One region of the Halomonas sp. H10-9-1 genome, then DNA from elsewhere that is predicted to be linked to it. Evidence: predicted binding sites of a transcription regulator. Region 1 holds the regulator's gene; each other region holds the start of a gene.

Region 1 (4,208 bases):
TATCGGCATCGCCTGGGGGCGCCGCCGATGGTAGGATGGCGCCCTCCCCATTTCCGCCCGCACTGGCAGCGCCAAGACCCATGCAAGACGCCGTGACCTTCGACCCCCGCGCCCTCGCTTCCGCTATCCAGGAAAGCGCCCCGCAAGAGCCCGCCATCCAGGAAGACACCGAGGCCCTCGATGCCCGGGCAAGGCGCGAGTTCAACAAATTGCACAAGCGCCTGCGACGCCAGGTGGGCAATGCGATCATCGACTACGGGATGATCCATGAGGGGGATCGGGTGATGGTCTGCCTCTCCGGGGGCAAGGATAGCTACACCCTGCTCGAGATCCTGCGCAGCCTACAGCGCAACGCCCCGGTGGCGTTCTCGCTGGTGGCGGTCAACCTCGACCAGAAGCAGCCCGGCTTCCCTGAGCACGTGCTGCCCGAGTACCTGGAAGGCACCGGCGTCGAGTACCATATCCTCGAGCGTGACACCTACTCGGTGGTCAAGGAGAAGACGCCCGAGGGCAAGACCACCTGCGCGCTCTGCTCGCGGCTGCGGCGGGGCTCCCTGTACGGTTTCGCCGAGGAGATCGGGGCCACCAAGATCGCCTTGGGCCATCACCGCGAGGATATCCTCGAGACGCTGTTCCTCAACATGTTCTTCGGTGGCAGCCTCAAGGCGATGCCGCCCAAGCTGCTCTCCGACGATGGTCGCAATATCGTCATCCGCCCGCTGGCCTACTGCCGCGAGGAGGATATCGCCGAGTTCGCCCGGCAGATGGCCTTTCCGATCATTCCCTGCAACTTGTGTGGCTCCCAACCCAACCTGCAGCGCCAGGTCGTCAAGGAAATGCTGGCCGAGTGGGAGGCGAAGCATCCCGGGCGCCTGGAGAGCATGTTCAAGGCGGTGACCAACGTCGCCCCCTCGCAGCTGGCCGATCGCGACCTGTTCGACTTCGCCGGGCTGGAGGAGAAGCAGGCCAGGATGCAGGCCAGCCGGATCGATATCCAGCAAGAGCTGTAAACCCGGCTTCGCCGGGAGCGGTAAGCTATAAGCTTTACGCTGTAAGAACAACTCTTTGCCGCTAGGCTTGGCGTCGATACCCTGGCTTACGGCTTACGGCTTACGGCTTACGGCTTACGGCTTACGGCTTACGGCTTACGGCTTACGGCTTACGGCTTACGGCTTACGGCTTACGGCTTACGGCTTACGGCTTACGGCTTACGGCTTACGGCTTACGGCTTACGCCGTTAGTGCGCCCCCTCCTCCTCGGCCAGGCGGGTGAGCGCCGGCAGGTCGAGGATATTGACCTCGCGGCCGGAGACGGCCACCACGCCCTGGGTCTGGAAGCGGCCGAGGATGCGGCTCACCGTCTCCACCGCCAGGCCCAGGTAGTTGCCGATATCGGCCCGGGACATGGAGAGACGGAAGCTGTAGGGAGAGTAGCCGCGGCGGCGGAAGCGCTCGGAGAGGCTGGTGAAGAAGCTGGCCAGGCGCTGGTCCGCGGTCTTGCGTGACAGCAGGCGCATCATGCGGCGGTCGGCACGCAGCTCCTTGCTCATGCTGCGGTAGAGCTGACCGCGCAACTCCGGCAACGACTCCGAGAGGTGGTCGAGGCGATCGAAGGGGATTTCGCAGACGGTGGTGGTCTCCAGTGCTACCACGGTGCCCGGGTAGTGCTGCTCGTCGATGCCGTCGAGGCCCACCAGCTCGCTGGGCAGGTAGAAATTGGTCAGCTGGTCCTCGCCGCTGCCCTCGGTGGTCACCTGCTTGAGGCTACCCGAGCGAACCGCGAAGACGCTGGTGAAGGGGCTGTCCTGGCGGAACAGCGCCTCGCCCTTCTTGAGTGGTGCGCGGCGCCGGATGATGGCGTCGAACTGGTCCATGTCCTCCACCTCCAGCGCCAGAGGCAGGCAGAGCGAGCTCAGGCTGCAGGTCTGACAGCGCGTCTCCTGTAGCACCGAGCGCCGTCGGCCGGTGAGGGTGTCCGCCATGGCCCTATCCTTCTTGATCGTGGTCATGGGCCCATTATGGAGCAAAGCGAGGGCAGGGCAAACCACCCTGGGCAGGGTGATGGAGAACGTTGCCATCCCGGGGGGGGGGGCGTCAGGGGCCAGGCGGGGGGGCGAGTGCCTCGAGGATGCGGGGCAGTCGCCAGTGCCCCTCGGCGGTCAGCGCCACCCGGCCGGCAGCAAGATCGACAAGCCCCTCGCTACATAGTGCTTCGAGGTCGGTGCCCGTCGACAGCACGGCAGGGTCGACAGAACGGCCGCAGAGCAGGGCTTCGAGGATCGCCCGGTGATGCTGCTGGTCGGGCGTCAGGCGGATACCGCGTGCGGTGGGCAGGCGGCTGGCATCCAGGGCCCCCTCGTAGCTCGCCAGGGTGTCGGTGTTGCGAACCCAGAGCTCACCGATGCGGCTGGTGGCGCCCAGGCCGAGCCCCAGGAGGTCACCTGCGGTGTCCTGGGTGAAGCCCAACGGGCCGTGCCCCAGGGTGCCGCTGGCCCGCGACTGGGCCAGGCGGTCGTCGCGACGTGCGAAGAGGCCGAGGCCGATATGCACGTAGCCGGATGCCTCCAGGTGGGCACGTGCCACGGCCAGCAGCTGGCGCCGCGTCGCCGCGTCGGGTAGCCAGTCGCGATGAATGGCGCGCTGGGCCAGGTGGCGCTCCGGGCGGTGGTTGTAACGGTGGAGGCGGATGCGTGCCGGGGCCATGCCGAGCACCTGCTCGAGGGTATCGGCGAGGGCTTGCGGGGTCTGGAAGGGCAGGCCGAGCATCAGCGACAGGGTCAGTTCCCGGAAGCCCAGTCGGTCGGCCTCATCGACCAGCGCCTCGGTCAGTGCCCGGGGCTGGATGCGGTTGATCGCCCGCTGTACCCGGGGGTCGAGCTCATGCACGCCCAGGCTGAGGCGATTGAAGCCCAGCGCCTGGAGGTGGCGCAGGGTGAGCATGTCGGCCTCGCGGGGGTCGAGTTCGATGCTGAAGTCGCGCTCCCGGGCAGCGGAGAGCCCCAGGCGGGCGTCCAGGCGATCGAAGAGGTCGCTCATCTGGTCCAGGGTGAGGAATGTCGGCGTCCCGCCGCCCCAGTGCAGGCGTGACACCGGGGGCAGTCCGCTTAGCCGGCGCCGGGCCAGCACCATCTCGCGGTCGAGTCGCGTCAGGTAGGGTTCCGCCTGGCGACTGTCGTGGGAGGGCACGCACAGGCTGGCGCAGAAGCGGCAGGCATGACGGCAGAAGGGCAGGCGCACCCTTACCGCGAGGGAGGCATCGGCCGGGCGCTCGGCGAGGGCCGCCTCCAGCGCGGGAGCAGCGACGCCCGGGTGATAGTGGTGGGGCGCGGGATAGGCGACCTCGGTGGCCGATACCAGATCGCCCGCGCCGGGCAGCGGCTCTCGAGGCGGGCTCGAGGCCCCTTGGGGGGCAGTGCGCTTGGCGTGAACGGACATGGGCGACTCCGGGTCGTGGACATACTCCCCATGCTAGGGTGCCGCGGCCAGGCAAGCGTTGAGCTGTGTCAATCCCGCGTGGAATAGTCGTCAGCCGAGAGGCGCTCCGCCTCCCGGGAGCAGTTGCCACAGCTGCCAGAGAGCGAAGGCGATGATCAATAGCGCGGCGATGCTGCGGGTGGCACGGTGGCGAATCAGGCCGGCCAGCTGGCGGGCGGCGAGCCCGGTGGCCAGCAGTGCCGGCAGGGTGCCGAGGCCGAAGGCGCCCATCAGCAGTGCGCCCCGCAGCGGGTCGGCCATGGCCAGGCTCCAGGCCAGCATCGAGTAGACCAGCCCGCAGGGCAGCCAGCCCCACACCGCGCCCAGCGCCACGGCCTGGGGAATCCTGACCACCGGCATCAGCCGGCGCCCGAACGGCTCCAGGTGGCGCCACAGGCGCCGTCCAACGGTTTCGATCCCGAGCAGCCCCTTCCACCAGTCGGCGATATACAGGGCCATCAGGATCAGCATCAGTGCGGCGAGCCCCTGCAGGATCAGGCGCGCGGGAGCGGTCAGCGAGAGCAGGGTGCCGAGTGACGCCGCCAGGGCGCCCGCCACCATGTAGCTGGTGATGCGGCCCAGGTTGTAGCCCAGCAGCAGGCCGGAGAGACGGGCGGATGAGCGCATGCTGGGGGGCACGGCGAAGGAGAGCGCGCTCATGATGCCGCCGCACATGCCGATGCAGTGGGCACCGCCCAGCAGGCCGAAGACGACGGCCGCGGCGAAGGGCGGCAG
Region 2 (4,208 bases), 480 kb from region 1:
CTGTCGATTCCTGCGGCGGTCGGCTATGGTGTGGGCTGTTTTCTCACGCGCTATCGCAGGGAGGCTTGCATGCCCATGATGACCGCCGCCGCCATCGAGGATTTCCTCGACGAGATCTTCCCCCAGCGCATCGGCACCATCGAGGCCGTCGATCATATGAAGGCCACCATGAGCCTGGCCATCGACGACGAGCACCTGCGCCCCGGTGCGAGCGTTTCCGGTCCCACCCTGATGGGCCTGGCCGACGTCTGCCTCTACGTGGCGATCCTCGCCGAGATCGGGCCGGAGCCGATGGCGGTGACCAGCGACCTGCACTGCCGTTTCCTGCGCCGCCCCCGTGGCGACCGCGATATCATCGCCACGGCGCGCCTGCTCAAGCTGGGGCGTCGCCTGGCGGTGGGCGAGGTGCAGCTCTTCTCCGCCGGGCAGGAGGAGCCGGTGGCCCTGGTCACCGCCACCTACGCCCTGCCCGATCGCGACTGACGCGCCTCAGCGGCCGCGCAGGACGGCCCCGGCCAGCGCCAGCCAGCCGCCGATCATCAGCACTCCGCCGATCGGTGTGATCATGCCAAGTCCCGTCGCGCCGGTGAGCGCCATGGCGTAGAGTGAACCGGAGAAAAGCGTGCTGCCGGATGCCCATAGCCCCATGGCCAGCCGCTGGCCGGCGATCGGGCAAGAGGCGCGCCAGGCGAGCACGGCCAGCAGTGCCAGGGTATGCCACGCCTGGTAGCGCACCCCGGTCGCGAAGGCCGCCGCCAGTCGCGGGGCCAGCTGTCCCTCCAGGGCGTGGGCGCCGAAGGCGCCGGCGACCACCACCAGGGCGCCGGACAGCGCCGCGACCAGCCACCATCCCCTGTCGTGCATCTCGGTCTCCTCGCGGTTGTCTGGATTCGGACGCTACCGTACCCCGCGGCGGCCTTAGCCGCTACAATACGCGCCCCCGATTCATCCAAGCCCAGAAGATTCCGTCCAGAGAGTTGTCCCGCGCCATGACCGACCCCCATCACGACGACAAGACCACCGGCCCGGAGGGAGCGGATGCCCCGCTGCACCGCCGCGGCATCAAGAGCTATGTGCTGCGTGCCGGGCGCATGACCCAGGCCCAGACCCGCGGGCTCGAGGAGGTGTGGCCGCGGCTGGGGCTGACCCTGGCCGACGGTCGTCAGGCGCTCGAAACGCTGTTCGGTCGCCGCGCGCCCTGCGTGGTGGAGATCGGCTTCGGCATGGGCGCCTCGCTGGTGGAGCAGGCCGAAACCCACCCGGGCACCGACTTCATCGGCATCGAGGTGCATGCGCCGGGCGTCGGCAAGCTGCTCGACGAGGTCGACAAGCGCGGCCTCACCAACCTGCGCGTCTACCGAGAGGACGCCCTGCGGGTGCTCGAGGAGTGCCTGCCCGAGGCGAGCCTCGACGCCGTGCAGCTGTTCTTCCCCGACCCCTGGCCCAAGAAGAAGCACCACAAGCGGCGTATCGTGCAGCCCGCCTTCGTCGAGCTGGTGCGCACGCGGCTGAAGGTCGGCGGCACCTTCCACCTGGCCACCGATTGGGAGGCCTACGCCGAGTGGATGGCCGAGGTAATGGATGCCGCCCCGGGTTTCGCCAACACCGCAGGGCCCGAGACCGCCCCCTATGTGCCGCGGCCGGCGTTCCGTCCGTTGACCAAGTTCGAGGCCCGCGGGGAGCGGCTGGGGCATGGCGTCTGGGATCTCATCTATCGCCGCACCGGTGATTCTGTCGTCGCTTCAAGCGGTTAGGCTGTCAAATGAAAATGGGTCATGATGTTTGGTGTTTTTAACCAGATATAGGGCTTGCTGACTAGATATTGTCTATATATGGTAGTCGGGCCGCGGGTGAGCAGAGGGCCTGTCACCGACATGATGCATGTCAGTGCAGCCCCGGGAGCACCGGCCTAGGATAAACGGTTCGGCGGCCCTGGCCGCATGGTTACCCTTCAGGAGAGCTGTCATGTCCCTGCCGTTGTTGCCTTTACCGTTACAAGCCCTGCCGCGTCCTCCCGCCCCCGTCCATCTGATTCGCGCCCTCGATCCGCGCGTGCCGGTCGGCCTGAAGCGTCGTCTGGTGGAACCGTTGCTCAATCGCACCTTCGCCGAGCCCCTGGCCGAGGGGGAGTTCGACGCCCTGGAGGGGCGCCGCATTACCCTGGCCATCGAGGATATCGGCGTGGCCCTGACGCTCACCCTGGAGGGCGAGCGCCTGGCGGTGTGCACCGAGCCTGGCGAGGCCACCATCCGTGGTGGCTGGCGGGAGTTCCTCTGCCTGGCCACCCGCCGCGAGGATCCCGATGCGCTGTTCTTCCAGCGCCGGCTGCTGATCGAGGGCGACACCGAACTGGGCCTGATGGTCAAGAACCTGCTCGACGGTCGCGAGGAGGGACTGGCCCAGGGCCCCTTCGGCGAGCTGCTGGTGCGCCTGGAGCGGCTGGCAAGACGTACGGGCTGATTTTTTTCGATTAACGCATTTCTTCCGGAGCCATCCGAATGAGCACTTCCACCAAGCCAGTGAAGTCATCCAACGAGGTGCCCCTGCAGGGGCCGTCCCGCGACATCTGGGACTCCAAGTACCGCCTCAAGGACCGTCACGGCCAGCCCGTGGACCAGGACGTGGCCGCCACCTGGGATCGCGTGGCCCGGGCGCTGGCCGCGGTGGAAGGCAAGCAGGCCAACACCTGGCTGGCGAAGTTCCGCTGGGCGCTGGAGAACGGTGCCATCCCCGCCGGGCGAATCATGTCCAACGCCGGCGCCGAGGCCTACAAGCCGGCGGTGAGCCTGATCAACTGCACGGTGTCGCGCACCATCCGCGACTCCATGCACGATATCCTCGACTCCGTGGTGGATGCCGGCATGACCCTCAAGGCGGGCTGCGGCATCGGCTACGACTTCTCCACCCTGCGCCACAAGGGCGCCTTCGTGTTCGGCGCCGGGGCCGGCACCAACGGCCCCCTGGCGTTCATGGATATCTACGACAAGATGTGCTTCACGGTGGCTTCCGCGGGCGGTCGCCGCGGCGCCCAGATGGGCACCTTCGACGTCGGCCACCCCGACGTGCGCCAGTTCATCGAGGCCAAGCGCGAGGCGGGCCGCCTGCGCCAGTTCAACCTCAGCCTGCTGATCACCGACGAGTTCATGGAGGCAGTGAAGCACGACGCCGAGTGGCCCCTGGCCTTCCCGCTGCACGCGGGCGAGAAGGATGACGTCCAGGAGAGCGAGCTGATCTACCGCGACTGGCCGGTGGTGGAGGAGGGCTACACCGTCGACGCCGAGGGCCGCGTGGCCTGCCGCATCGTCGAGGTGATCAAGGCCCGCGAGCTGTGGGATACCATCATGCGCTCCACCTACGACTACGCCGAGCCGGGCTTCATCCTGATCGACCAGGTCAATCGGATGAACAACAACTGGTTCTGCGAGGAGATCCGCGCCACCAACCCCTGCGGCGAGCAGCCGCTGCCCCCCGAGGGCGCCTGCCTGCTGGGCTCGGTGAACCTGACCCGCTTCGTCATCGATCCCTTCGGCAAGACGCCGCGCTTCGACTGGGAGCGCTACCGCCAGGTGGTGGCCATCTTCACCCGTATGCTCGACAACGTGGTGGAGATCAGCGGCCTGCCGCTTTCGGGCCAGCGCCGCGAGATCGAGGCCAAGCGCCGCCACGGCATGGGCTTCCTGGGCCTGGGCTCGACCCTGACCATGCTCAAGATCCCCTATGGCTCGCCGGAGTCGTTGGCCTTCACCGAGGAGGTGAGCCGCAACCTGGCCATCGAGGGCTGGAAGCAGGCTCTCGAGCTCTCCCGCGAGAAGGGCATGGCCCCGGCGCTGGCCGAGGACTATGAGATTACCCCGAAGATGCTGCGCGAGCGTCCCGAGCTGAAGAAGGACGGCTACGAGATCGGCGACAAGGTGCCCGGTCGCATCCTGCACGCCCGCTACAGCCGCTACATGCAGAAGGTCGCCGAGGTGGAGCCGGAGCTGGTCGCCCAGCTCGCCGAGCACGGTGCGCGCTTCACCCACCATAGCTCCATCGCGCCCACCGGCACCATTTCGCTGTCGCTGGGCAACAACGCCTCCAACGGCATCGAGCCGTCGTTCTCGCACCGCTACTTCCGCAACGTCATCCAGGCGGGCAAGAAGACCAAGGAGCAGGTCGAGGTGGTTTCCTTCGAGCTGGCGGCCTACCGCCACTTCATCGCCGCCGAC
Region 3 (4,208 bases), 1.4 Mb from region 1:
GGCGAGGCGCAACTGGTGCAGTGGCGTGAGGCCGCCGAGGGAGAGACCGCCGAAGGGCTCGCCGCGGTGCTGGAGCGGCGCCGGGCCCTGGCCGAAGTGGAGCGCCGGCTCGCGCGCATCGGCCAGGAGCTGGAACGCGCCGCCGAGGGCCAGGCACGGATCCGCGACAACCTGGGGGCGGTGGGCACCGACAACGACCTCGGGCAGCGCTACCTGGCCGATCTCGAGGCCGCGGAGGAGCGCATCGCCGAGCTGGAATCCCGACGCGCCGGTGCCGAGGCCGAGCGCGAGGAGCGCCGTGAGGCGCTCGCCGAGACCCTGCGTGAACTGCCCTGAGGGCGTCGCCAGGGTCAAGGGGGCGTTGAGGCCATGGGCTTTGCGCGCTGGCCTGCTTTCGATCAGGATGTGGTGACAGGACCCGAGGAGAGCGAGACGAGCCATGCGTGACTTCCTGACCCGCCTGCCCAAGGTCGAGCTGCACCTGCATATCGAGGGCTCGCTGGAGCCCGAGCTGATGTTCGCCCTGGCCGAGCGCAATGGGGTCGCGCTGCCCTACGCCTCGGTGGAGGCGGCCCGTGCCGCTTATGACTTCCGCGATCTGCAGTCCTTCCTCGATCTCTATTACCAGGGCATGAGCGTGCTCCAGACCGCCGCCGACTTCCATGACCTGGCGATGGACTACTTTCGTCGCGCCCGCGCCGAGGGGGTGGTGCACGTTGAGATGCACGTCGACCCCCAGGCGCACCTGGCCCGCGGCATCGAGCTGCCGGTGGTCATGGAAGGGCTCTCCCTGGCGAGGCGTGAGGCGGCCCGGGAGCTGGGGCTTTCCAGCGCCCTGATCATGGCCTTCCTGCGCGATCGTGACGCCGATGAGGCGGTGCAGGTACTCGAGGCGGCGGCGCCCTACTGGGAGACCCTCGACGCGGTGGGCCTGGACAGCGCCGAGCTTGGCAATCCGCCCGAGAAGTTCGTCGAGGCATTCGAGCGCGCTCGGCGCCTGGGCATCCCGCGGGTGGCCCACGCCGGCGAGGAGGGGCCGCCGGAGTATATTCGCAGCGCCCTCGACCGGCTCGATGTCTGCCGCATCGATCACGGGGTGCGCTGCCTGGAGGATCCCGAGCTGGTCGCCCGCCTGCGTGACGAACAGACGGTACTCACCGTCTGCCCGCTCTCCAACGTGCGCCTCAGGGTGGTCGAGCGCCTCGCGGATCACCCGTTGCCCCAGCTGCTGGCGGAGGGGCTCAATGTCACCCTCAACTCCGACGACCCGGCCTACTTCGGCGGCGGCCTGCTGGATAACTTCCTCGCCTGCCAGCGCGCCTTCGGTTGGGACGAGGCCACGTGCCGCCGCCTGGCCGGCAACGCCATCGAGGCGGCCTTCGTTGACGAGGGTCGCCGCGAGGAGCTGCGTCGCCTGCTGGCCGAGGCATAGGCGCCGCGACCCGCTTGCCCATACCCAAGGCGGCCCCGGGAGTGCTCCCGGGGCCCGCCTGGCCTTGTCGTCGGTAAAGGACCGGCCCGTATGGGACCGCTATCGGGGTCACGGTAGGGCCGGCACCTCATAGTCCGGCTGTTCGCCGGTCAGGGTGTGCAGGAAGGCGGTGATGTCGGCGATGGTCTGCTCCTCGAAGTCACGACCCAGCATCTCCTTGCCCATGATGGCCACGGCCTCCTCGAGGGTCTCGGTGGCGCCGTTGTTCATGTAGGGGTAGGTGACGGCGACGTTGCGCAGGGTCGGGGTACGGAAGCGATGGCGATCGCTCTCCTCGCCGGTGACGTCGAAGCGACCGACGTCGGTGGAGCCGGGTACCTGGATGCGGTGGAACTGGCTGTCGGTCAGCGCCGGGCCGCGGTGGCAGGCGATGCAGCCGTTGTCCACGAAGGCCACCATGCCATCCTTCTGCTGCTCGTTCAGGGCATCCAGGTCGCCGTGCAGGTAGCGGTCGAAGGGTGAGTCGGGGGTATTGAGGGTGCGCTCGAAGCTGGCGATGGCGTGCGCCAGGTTGTCGGCATTGATCGGGTTCTCGTCGCCCGGGTAGGCGGCAGCGAACTTCTGCTGGTAGACCTCGAAGTCCTCCAGACGCTTCAGGGCCTGGCCCAGTTCCATGGCCATCTCTACGCTGGCCTCGATGGGACCCAGGGACTGCCCCTCGAGGTCGGGCTCGCGGCCGTCCCAGAACTGTGAGCCGAGGAAGCCTGAGTTGAGTACCGTGGGGGTGTTGCGTTCGCCGATCTGGCCGTCGTGGCCGGTGGCCCGAGGGATGCGATCGCTCCAGCCCAGCGCCGGGTTGTGGCAGGTGGCACAGCTGATCACGCCGCTGGAGGAGATGCGCGGCTCGAAGAACAGCATGTTGCCGAGCTCTACCTTGGCGGCGGTGAGGGAGTTGTCCGCCGGGATCGGCGGCAGGTGCGGCAGCGGCTCGAAGCGGTCGCGATAGTCGCTAAGCCCGTCGTCGGCCAGGGCCGGAGCCGAGATGGAAAGGGCCGAGCCGATGGCGACGGCGCTGACCAGCAGGCGCTTGTTGAGCATGACAGTTCCCCTTCTGCTGATGATCCATCCGTGACTGACATCCAAGCGGTGGCAAGGCACGGACGCTGGCAAGGCACGCCGTTAATCGGCGTTTAACCTTATATCAGCCAGTTACTCAGTTACCTTGTGATAAATCAACCCAGTGCAGTACTCGGGAAAGGGGGTGGCTTGACCTGTATCAAGAAATCATCCCGACAGTCTTCGCCATCTGGACCCTGCCTGTACTGTCATGGAAGCGGACGCCATCGCGTTCCAGGGAAGTTCGGTAGCGAGTCACCCGCGGCGATGCTGCAGGCGCCCGCCCGCCCAGGTCTCGGCGACGCTGCGATCGTCGCCCATCATCATCAGCGCGAAGAGGGTCTCGGCCAGGCTGCGGCTGCGCGCGGTGCGTCGCGCCAGCAGCGGCGTGGCTGCGGGGTCGAGGACCACCAGGTCGGCATCCAGGCCCGGCGCCAGGCGGCCGATGCGCTTATCCAGCGAGAGTGCCCGGGCGTTGCCCAGGGTCAGGCCGTAGAGCCCCTGCCAGGCGGTGAGCGGCTGGCCGCGCAGCTGGCCGACCTGGTAGGCGGCCTTCAGCGTGGCCAGCCCCGAGAGGTCGGTGCCGCCGCCCACGTCGCTGGCGTAGGTGACGTTGAGGTCCATCTCCCGCGCCGCCCGGCGATCGAACAGGCCGCTACCGAGGAACAGGTTGGAGCTGGGGCAGAAGGCGAGGTTGGCGCCGCGTTCGGCGAGCCGGCCGCGCATCGCCTGGTCGAGGTGGATGCCGTGGGCGAAGGTGCTGCGCGGCCCCACCAGGCCGGAGCGCTCGTAGACCTCGAGGTAGTCGCGGCTGCCCGGGAAGAGCTCGGCTACCCAGTCGAGTTCGCCGCTGTTCTCGGCCAGATGGGTCTGCAGCCACAGGCTTTCGTCGTTGCGCAGCAGCGCCCCGGTGGCGTCGAGCTGCGCGCGGGTGGAGGTGGGGGCGAAGCGCGGGGTCAGGCTGTAGCCGAGACGCCCCTTGCCGTGCCAGTCGCCGATCAGTCGCTCGCTGTCGCGGATGCCGCCCTCGAGGTCGTCGGTGAGCCCCGCGGGGGCGTGGCGGTCCATCAGCACCTTGCCGGCGAGCATGCGCAGGCCACGGCGGTGGCTGGCGGCGAAGAAGGCGTCCACCGAGGCGGGGTGGCTGGAGCAGAACACCTGGGCGGTGGTGGTGCCGACTCGTAGCAGTTCATCGAGGAAGGCCTCGGAGAGCGCCGCGGCGTGGTCGGGGTCGGCGAAGCGCAGCTCCTCGGGGAAGGTGTAGTCGTTCAGCCAATCGAGCAGCTGACGCCCGTAGGAGGCGATGATCTCCAGCTGCACGTAGTGGACATGGCTGTCGATGAAGCCGGGGGTGATCAGCTTGCCGCGGTGATCGATGATCTCGATGCCGGGGGGCAGGTCGGGGGCCAGGGTGGCGTAGTCGTCCACGGCGCGGATGCGGCCGTTCTCGATCCATACCGCGCCATCGGGGTGGTGGCGCACGCTGCCCGGTGCCGGGGTATCGTCGTCGCCGGGGTCGGCATCGAAGCTCAGCAGTTCGGCGCGCAGCACGCGCGAGTCGTTGTTCGTCATCTTTTGGGCTCGTTTGTTACCGCCATCGGGCTCATCCGGCAACAGGCCTTCGAGGAGGCGCTGTGAATCCTTCCCTAGACGCTACATT
Region 4 (4,208 bases), 2.3 Mb from region 1:
GGCTGATACTGGGCCGGCAGGCGCTCCATTGCCCAGTCGGCAGCGACATCCTTCGGCGCGATTTTGCCGGTTACTGCGCTGTACCAAATGCGGGACAACGTAAGCACTACATTTCGCTCATCGCCAGCCCAGTCGGGCGGCGAGTTCCATAGCGTTAAGGTTTCATTTAGCGCCTCAAATAGATCCTGTTCAGGAACCGGATCAAAGAGTTCCTCCGCCGCTGGACCTACCAAGGCAACGCTATGTTCTCTTGCTTTTGTCAGCAAGATAGCCAGATCAATGTCGATCGTGGCTGGCTCGAAGATACCTGCAAGAATGTCATTGCGCTGCCATTCTCCAAATTGCAGTTCGCGCTTAGCTGGATAACGCCACGGAATGATGTCGTCGTGCACAACAATGGTGACTTCTACAGCGCGGAGAATCTCGCTCTCTCCAGGGGAAGCCGAAGTTTCCAAAAGGTCGTTGATCAAAGCTCGCCGCGTTGTTTCATCAAGCCTTACGGTCACCGTAACCAGCAAATCAATATCACTGTGTGGCTTCAGGCCGCCATCCACTGCGGAGCCGTACAAATGTACGGCCAGCAACGTCGGTTCGAGATGGCGCTCGATGACGCCAACTACCTCTGATAGTTGAGTCGATACTTCGGCGATCACCGCTTCCCTCATGATGTTTAACGCTTCAATCAGCCGACGCTTTAGCGGTCGGCTGCATTGATTTGTTAGGCGGTAGTGCTCGAATGGATATAAGAATGTCCCGCGCTATAGCCTCTCTTTTATACAGATCCTCCCATCTATTGGGAGTGTCTATATTCAATGCAAAGAAAACAGGGCCAGCGGACCACTCGACCCAACCGACCCACCAGCCGTGACGGCCTTCCCATCCAGTTTTCGCACGTAATATCCAGTCTTTCTCAGCTTCAACTATCATAACATCCTTCAAAAGACGTTGATGTTCTAGCTCAAACGGAAGATCATTTTGATATAGCTTTTTTAAAAAAACCACCTGCTCTTCAGCAGAGATAGCAAGCTTTCCATCGACCCAATAAGCACCGCCCTTGGTACTAGGGTCCATATTTCCGTAGCTGATTCTACTTAGGTAGGACCGTGCTTTCTCCTCACCGATCGCCTTAGCAAATTTTTCATACACCCAGAGTGCAGAATGTCGCATAGCCGAGCGCAAGTTCTGATCTTGATTGTGCGGCGCATAACCTCTTTTCACTCCGTCCCAAGGAAATACCTGAAACTCGTCTTTAACTACTCCTGCATCTAAAGCAAAAAGAGTATGCGGAACTTTGAACGTGGAAGCTGGAGAATAGCGCTTCCCAGCGCGCGTTCTGTCATAAACACTAACCTTTTCGGCTGAAGCGCGACTATCAACGATTAGAATCGTTCCTGTCGCTTCATGTTTGTCAAAGAATTCCTTCCATTCAGGCCTATCGAGTATTTTATCCTGAGCGAAAATTTCAGGAATAAAAAATATGGAAAGCAAAAAGAAAATGAAGTATCTAGTATGCACCTTGCCTCCTTGGACGCCTAACAGTTGTATTATGTAGCATGCTTGATATTCCACTTGAACGCGCACGCGCGTTCAACAATATTATGCTACGCGCCCACCCCCTCTCATCCTATTGAAATTCCTATATATTAAGTATAGCTCGGCAGTATAGCACCAATCATCGTGCATGCTGCATATCCCCAATGAATGTGCCTGCTGCCTTTGCCCCCATAGCCGCTTTGGGTCGAAAACGGACGTCACTTAACAATCTCCGTCACCTTACTGGCATCGAAAGCCAGCCGTCCGGCGATCGCCTGCATCTCGACGATCGGCCACTCATAGCTCCAAGCTACATCGGCAATATCGGGCAGCGAGAAATAGGTGCTATCGCCCTTGAACGGGCAATGGGTCACGGTGGCAGATACTGAAAGCTTCGCCATATCCACGTCCCCTTTGGGTACATATTGACGGTGTGGATATCCGTATTCGCGCAGCTCGATGGCGTTGCGGGTATCGGCGATCAGGTTGTCACCAGCAAGGATGCGCACCCGCCGGGAGTGCGGATGCAGGGTAATACGGGGGTCGGCGGTGTGATCGGCCATCGGCAGCTCCCTTGCGAACCGGCTGATCTATCAGCCTAGAACGAGGGCCTCAGAATGTCACCGCCTGGTGACAAATTTGATTTGGCCTTTGATCTGCGTCTATCTTCCGCGAACCGTCCGCTCAGCACCAGCCGGACCATCGTGATTGGCACCAACGCCCCTGCCCGCCATGATGGTGGCTTTATTGGGCTGCGGGAGACTCTCGGGATGAGCAATACACCACGCACACCGGCGCCGCTGACGGAATTAGGCGGCCGGTCGATCCTCTTCGTGATGGCGGCTGAGCCTGAATACGGCCCGCATCTTCGGGAGCGCTTCACGCCCTTCATGACCGGCGTGGGGCCGGTCGAGGCGGCGGTGGAACTCACCGCGGCGCTGGCGGGGCTGGAGGCGCGCGGGCGGCTGCCGGACCTGGTGGTGTCGCTGGGCTCGGCGGGCAGCCGGGCGCTGGAGCAGACCGAGGTCTACCAGGCGACCTCGGTGGCCTACCGCGACATGGACGCCACCCCGCTTGGCTTCGCGACGGGCGTCACGCCCTTCCTCGACCTGCCGGCCACCCTGCCCCTGCCGCTGCGCATTCCCGGGATTCACGAGGCGACGCTCTCCACCGGAGCCGATATCGTCTCCGGCGCGGCCTATGACGCCATCACCGCCGACATGGTGGACATGGAGAGCTACGCCGGCCTGCGCGCCTGCACGCGCTTTGCGGTGCCGCTGGTGGTGCTGCGCGGCATCTCCGACGGCAAGGCGGAGCTGAACCATATCGACGACTGGACGGAATACCTTCACATCATCGACGAGAAGCTGGCCGGCGCCGTGGACCGCCTCGAGGCGGCGATCCGGGAGGGGCTGCTGACGCGCTGAGGCGCCGGGCCCGGGGTGGCGTTCAGTGCCGTCCGGGCGCCGAGCTTCTAGGCTGGGGAGGAGGATTCGCACCGCCAAAGGAGAGTAGAAATGTCCGCCACCCGCAGGACCTCCCCCGCCCTGGAGCGGGTCCACCTGGTGTGGGACCTGCTCATCATCGTGCTGGTGATCGCCAACCTGGCCCTGCTGCTGTTCGACAGCCTCTACTTGCTGCCGCCGCTGAACGCCGCCTTCGAGGCCGTGGCCCCGGGCCTGCACGGCGCCTACGAGCAGCATATCCACGCCAACTTCCTCGCCATCGACCTGGCATTCGTGTCGATCTTCCTGTTCGACGTGCTGCTGGGCTGGGCGGTGGCCATCGCCGAGCGCCACTACCATCGCTGGTTCTTCTACCCCTTCGTGCACTGGTACGACGTGCTCGGCTGCATCCCGCTTAGTGGCTTTCGGCTGCTGCGCATCCTGCGCGTCATCTCGCTGCTGCACCGCCTGCAGCGCATGGGGCTGATCGACGTGCGCCGCTGGTATCTCTACTCCGTGGTCGCCAAGTACTACGACATCCTGCTCGAGGAGCTCACCGACCGCATCGCCCTGCGCATGCTCGACAACGTGCAGCGGGAGATCCGCCAGAGCGACGGGTTCTCCGCCCCGCTGATGGAGCGGGTGGTCCGGCCCCGCAAGCAGGCGCTGATCCACGAGATCGGCCAGCGGCTGGAGGCCATGGCGGGCGACACCTATGCCCACAACCGCGCCGACACCCTGCGCTACGTGCGCGGGCTGGTCGGCCGTACCCTGGCGGAGAGCCCGGAGCTCAAGCGCCTCGGGCGCCTGCCGCTGGGCGGCCAGCTGACCCGGGGGCTCGAGGCTTCGCTCTCCGACCTGGCCTGCCGCCTGGTTGACGAGGCCCTGGCGGGCCTCAAGTCGGCGGAGTTCTCCGCCCTGGTGGAGCACCTGGCCGAGAGCGGCTTCGATGCCTGGCTGCGCACCGACCCGCAGACCGAGCGGATCACCGAGCAGGTGCTGGTGGACATGCTGGAGCTGCTCAAGGAGCAGATCGCGGTCAAGGGCTGGCAGCACCGCTATCAGTAAGCCGTAGGCCCGCCGGCGGTCACTCCATGAAAAAGCCGCCATGGTCGGGAAGGCCATGGCGGCATGAGGTCGGCCGCGCGCCGGTGCCTGCTGCGCCTTGTCATGCAGGCTCATCTGATGGGCCGACCCAAAACAATGGATTATGCGCTATTTCCCACAGAT

What was found. The regulator FNR, encoded in region 1, switches genes on or off when oxygen is low (the NO sensors DNR and NnrR bind a similar motif). The targets are predictions, from matches to a motif close to TTGATNTANATCAA.
Region 2: the regulator FNR is predicted to act here: its motif matches at 1,875-1,888, upstream of ubiT (ubiquinone anaerobic biosynthesis accessory factor UbiT).
Region 3: the regulator FNR is predicted to act here: its motif matches at 2,699-2,712, upstream of NFH66_RS09330 (cytochrome-c peroxidase).
Region 4: the regulator FNR is predicted to act here: its motif matches at 2,185-2,198, upstream of NFH66_RS13340 (DUF427 domain-containing protein).

The regions. Positions count from the first base shown of each region.
Region 1 covers NZ_JAMSHO010000001.1:583,385-587,592, forward strand. The annotation lists gene ttcA (tRNA 2-thiocytidine(32) synthetase TtcA) at 81-1,010, shown strand; gene fnr (fumarate/nitrate reduction transcriptional regulator Fnr) at 1,238-1,981, opposite strand; gene NFH66_RS02680 (radical SAM protein) at 2,094-3,434, opposite strand; gene NFH66_RS02685 (sulfite exporter TauE/SafE family protein) at 3,525-4,208, opposite strand, start outside.
Region 2 covers NZ_JAMSHO010000001.1:104,764-108,971, forward strand. The annotation lists gene NFH66_RS00510 (PaaI family thioesterase) at 70-483, shown strand; gene NFH66_RS00515 (DUF423 domain-containing protein) at 490-864, opposite strand; gene trmB (tRNA (guanosine(46)-N7)-methyltransferase TrmB) at 990-1,754, shown strand; gene ubiT (ubiquinone anaerobic biosynthesis accessory factor UbiT) at 1,966-2,460, shown strand; gene NFH66_RS00530 (adenosylcobalamin-dependent ribonucleoside-diphosphate reductase) at 2,499-4,208, shown strand, end outside.
Region 3 covers NZ_JAMSHO010000001.1:2,023,537-2,027,744, reverse strand. The annotation lists gene NFH66_RS09340 (DUF4139 domain-containing protein) at 1-336, shown strand, start outside; gene NFH66_RS09335 (adenosine deaminase) at 440-1,432, shown strand; gene NFH66_RS09330 (cytochrome-c peroxidase) at 1,541-2,530, opposite strand; gene guaD (guanine deaminase) at 2,804-4,120, opposite strand.
Region 4 covers NZ_JAMSHO010000001.1:2,908,384-2,912,591, forward strand. The annotation lists gene aadA1 (ANT(3'')-Ia family aminoglycoside nucleotidyltransferase AadA1) at 1-665, opposite strand, end outside; gene blaOXA (class D beta-lactamase) at 679-1,443, opposite strand; gene NFH66_RS13340 (DUF427 domain-containing protein) at 1,752-2,096, opposite strand; gene NFH66_RS13345 (5'-methylthioadenosine/S-adenosylhomocysteine nucleosidase) at 2,304-2,960, shown strand; gene NFH66_RS13350 (ion transporter) at 3,051-4,046, shown strand; gene NFH66_RS13355 (VOC family protein) at 4,147-4,208, opposite strand, start outside.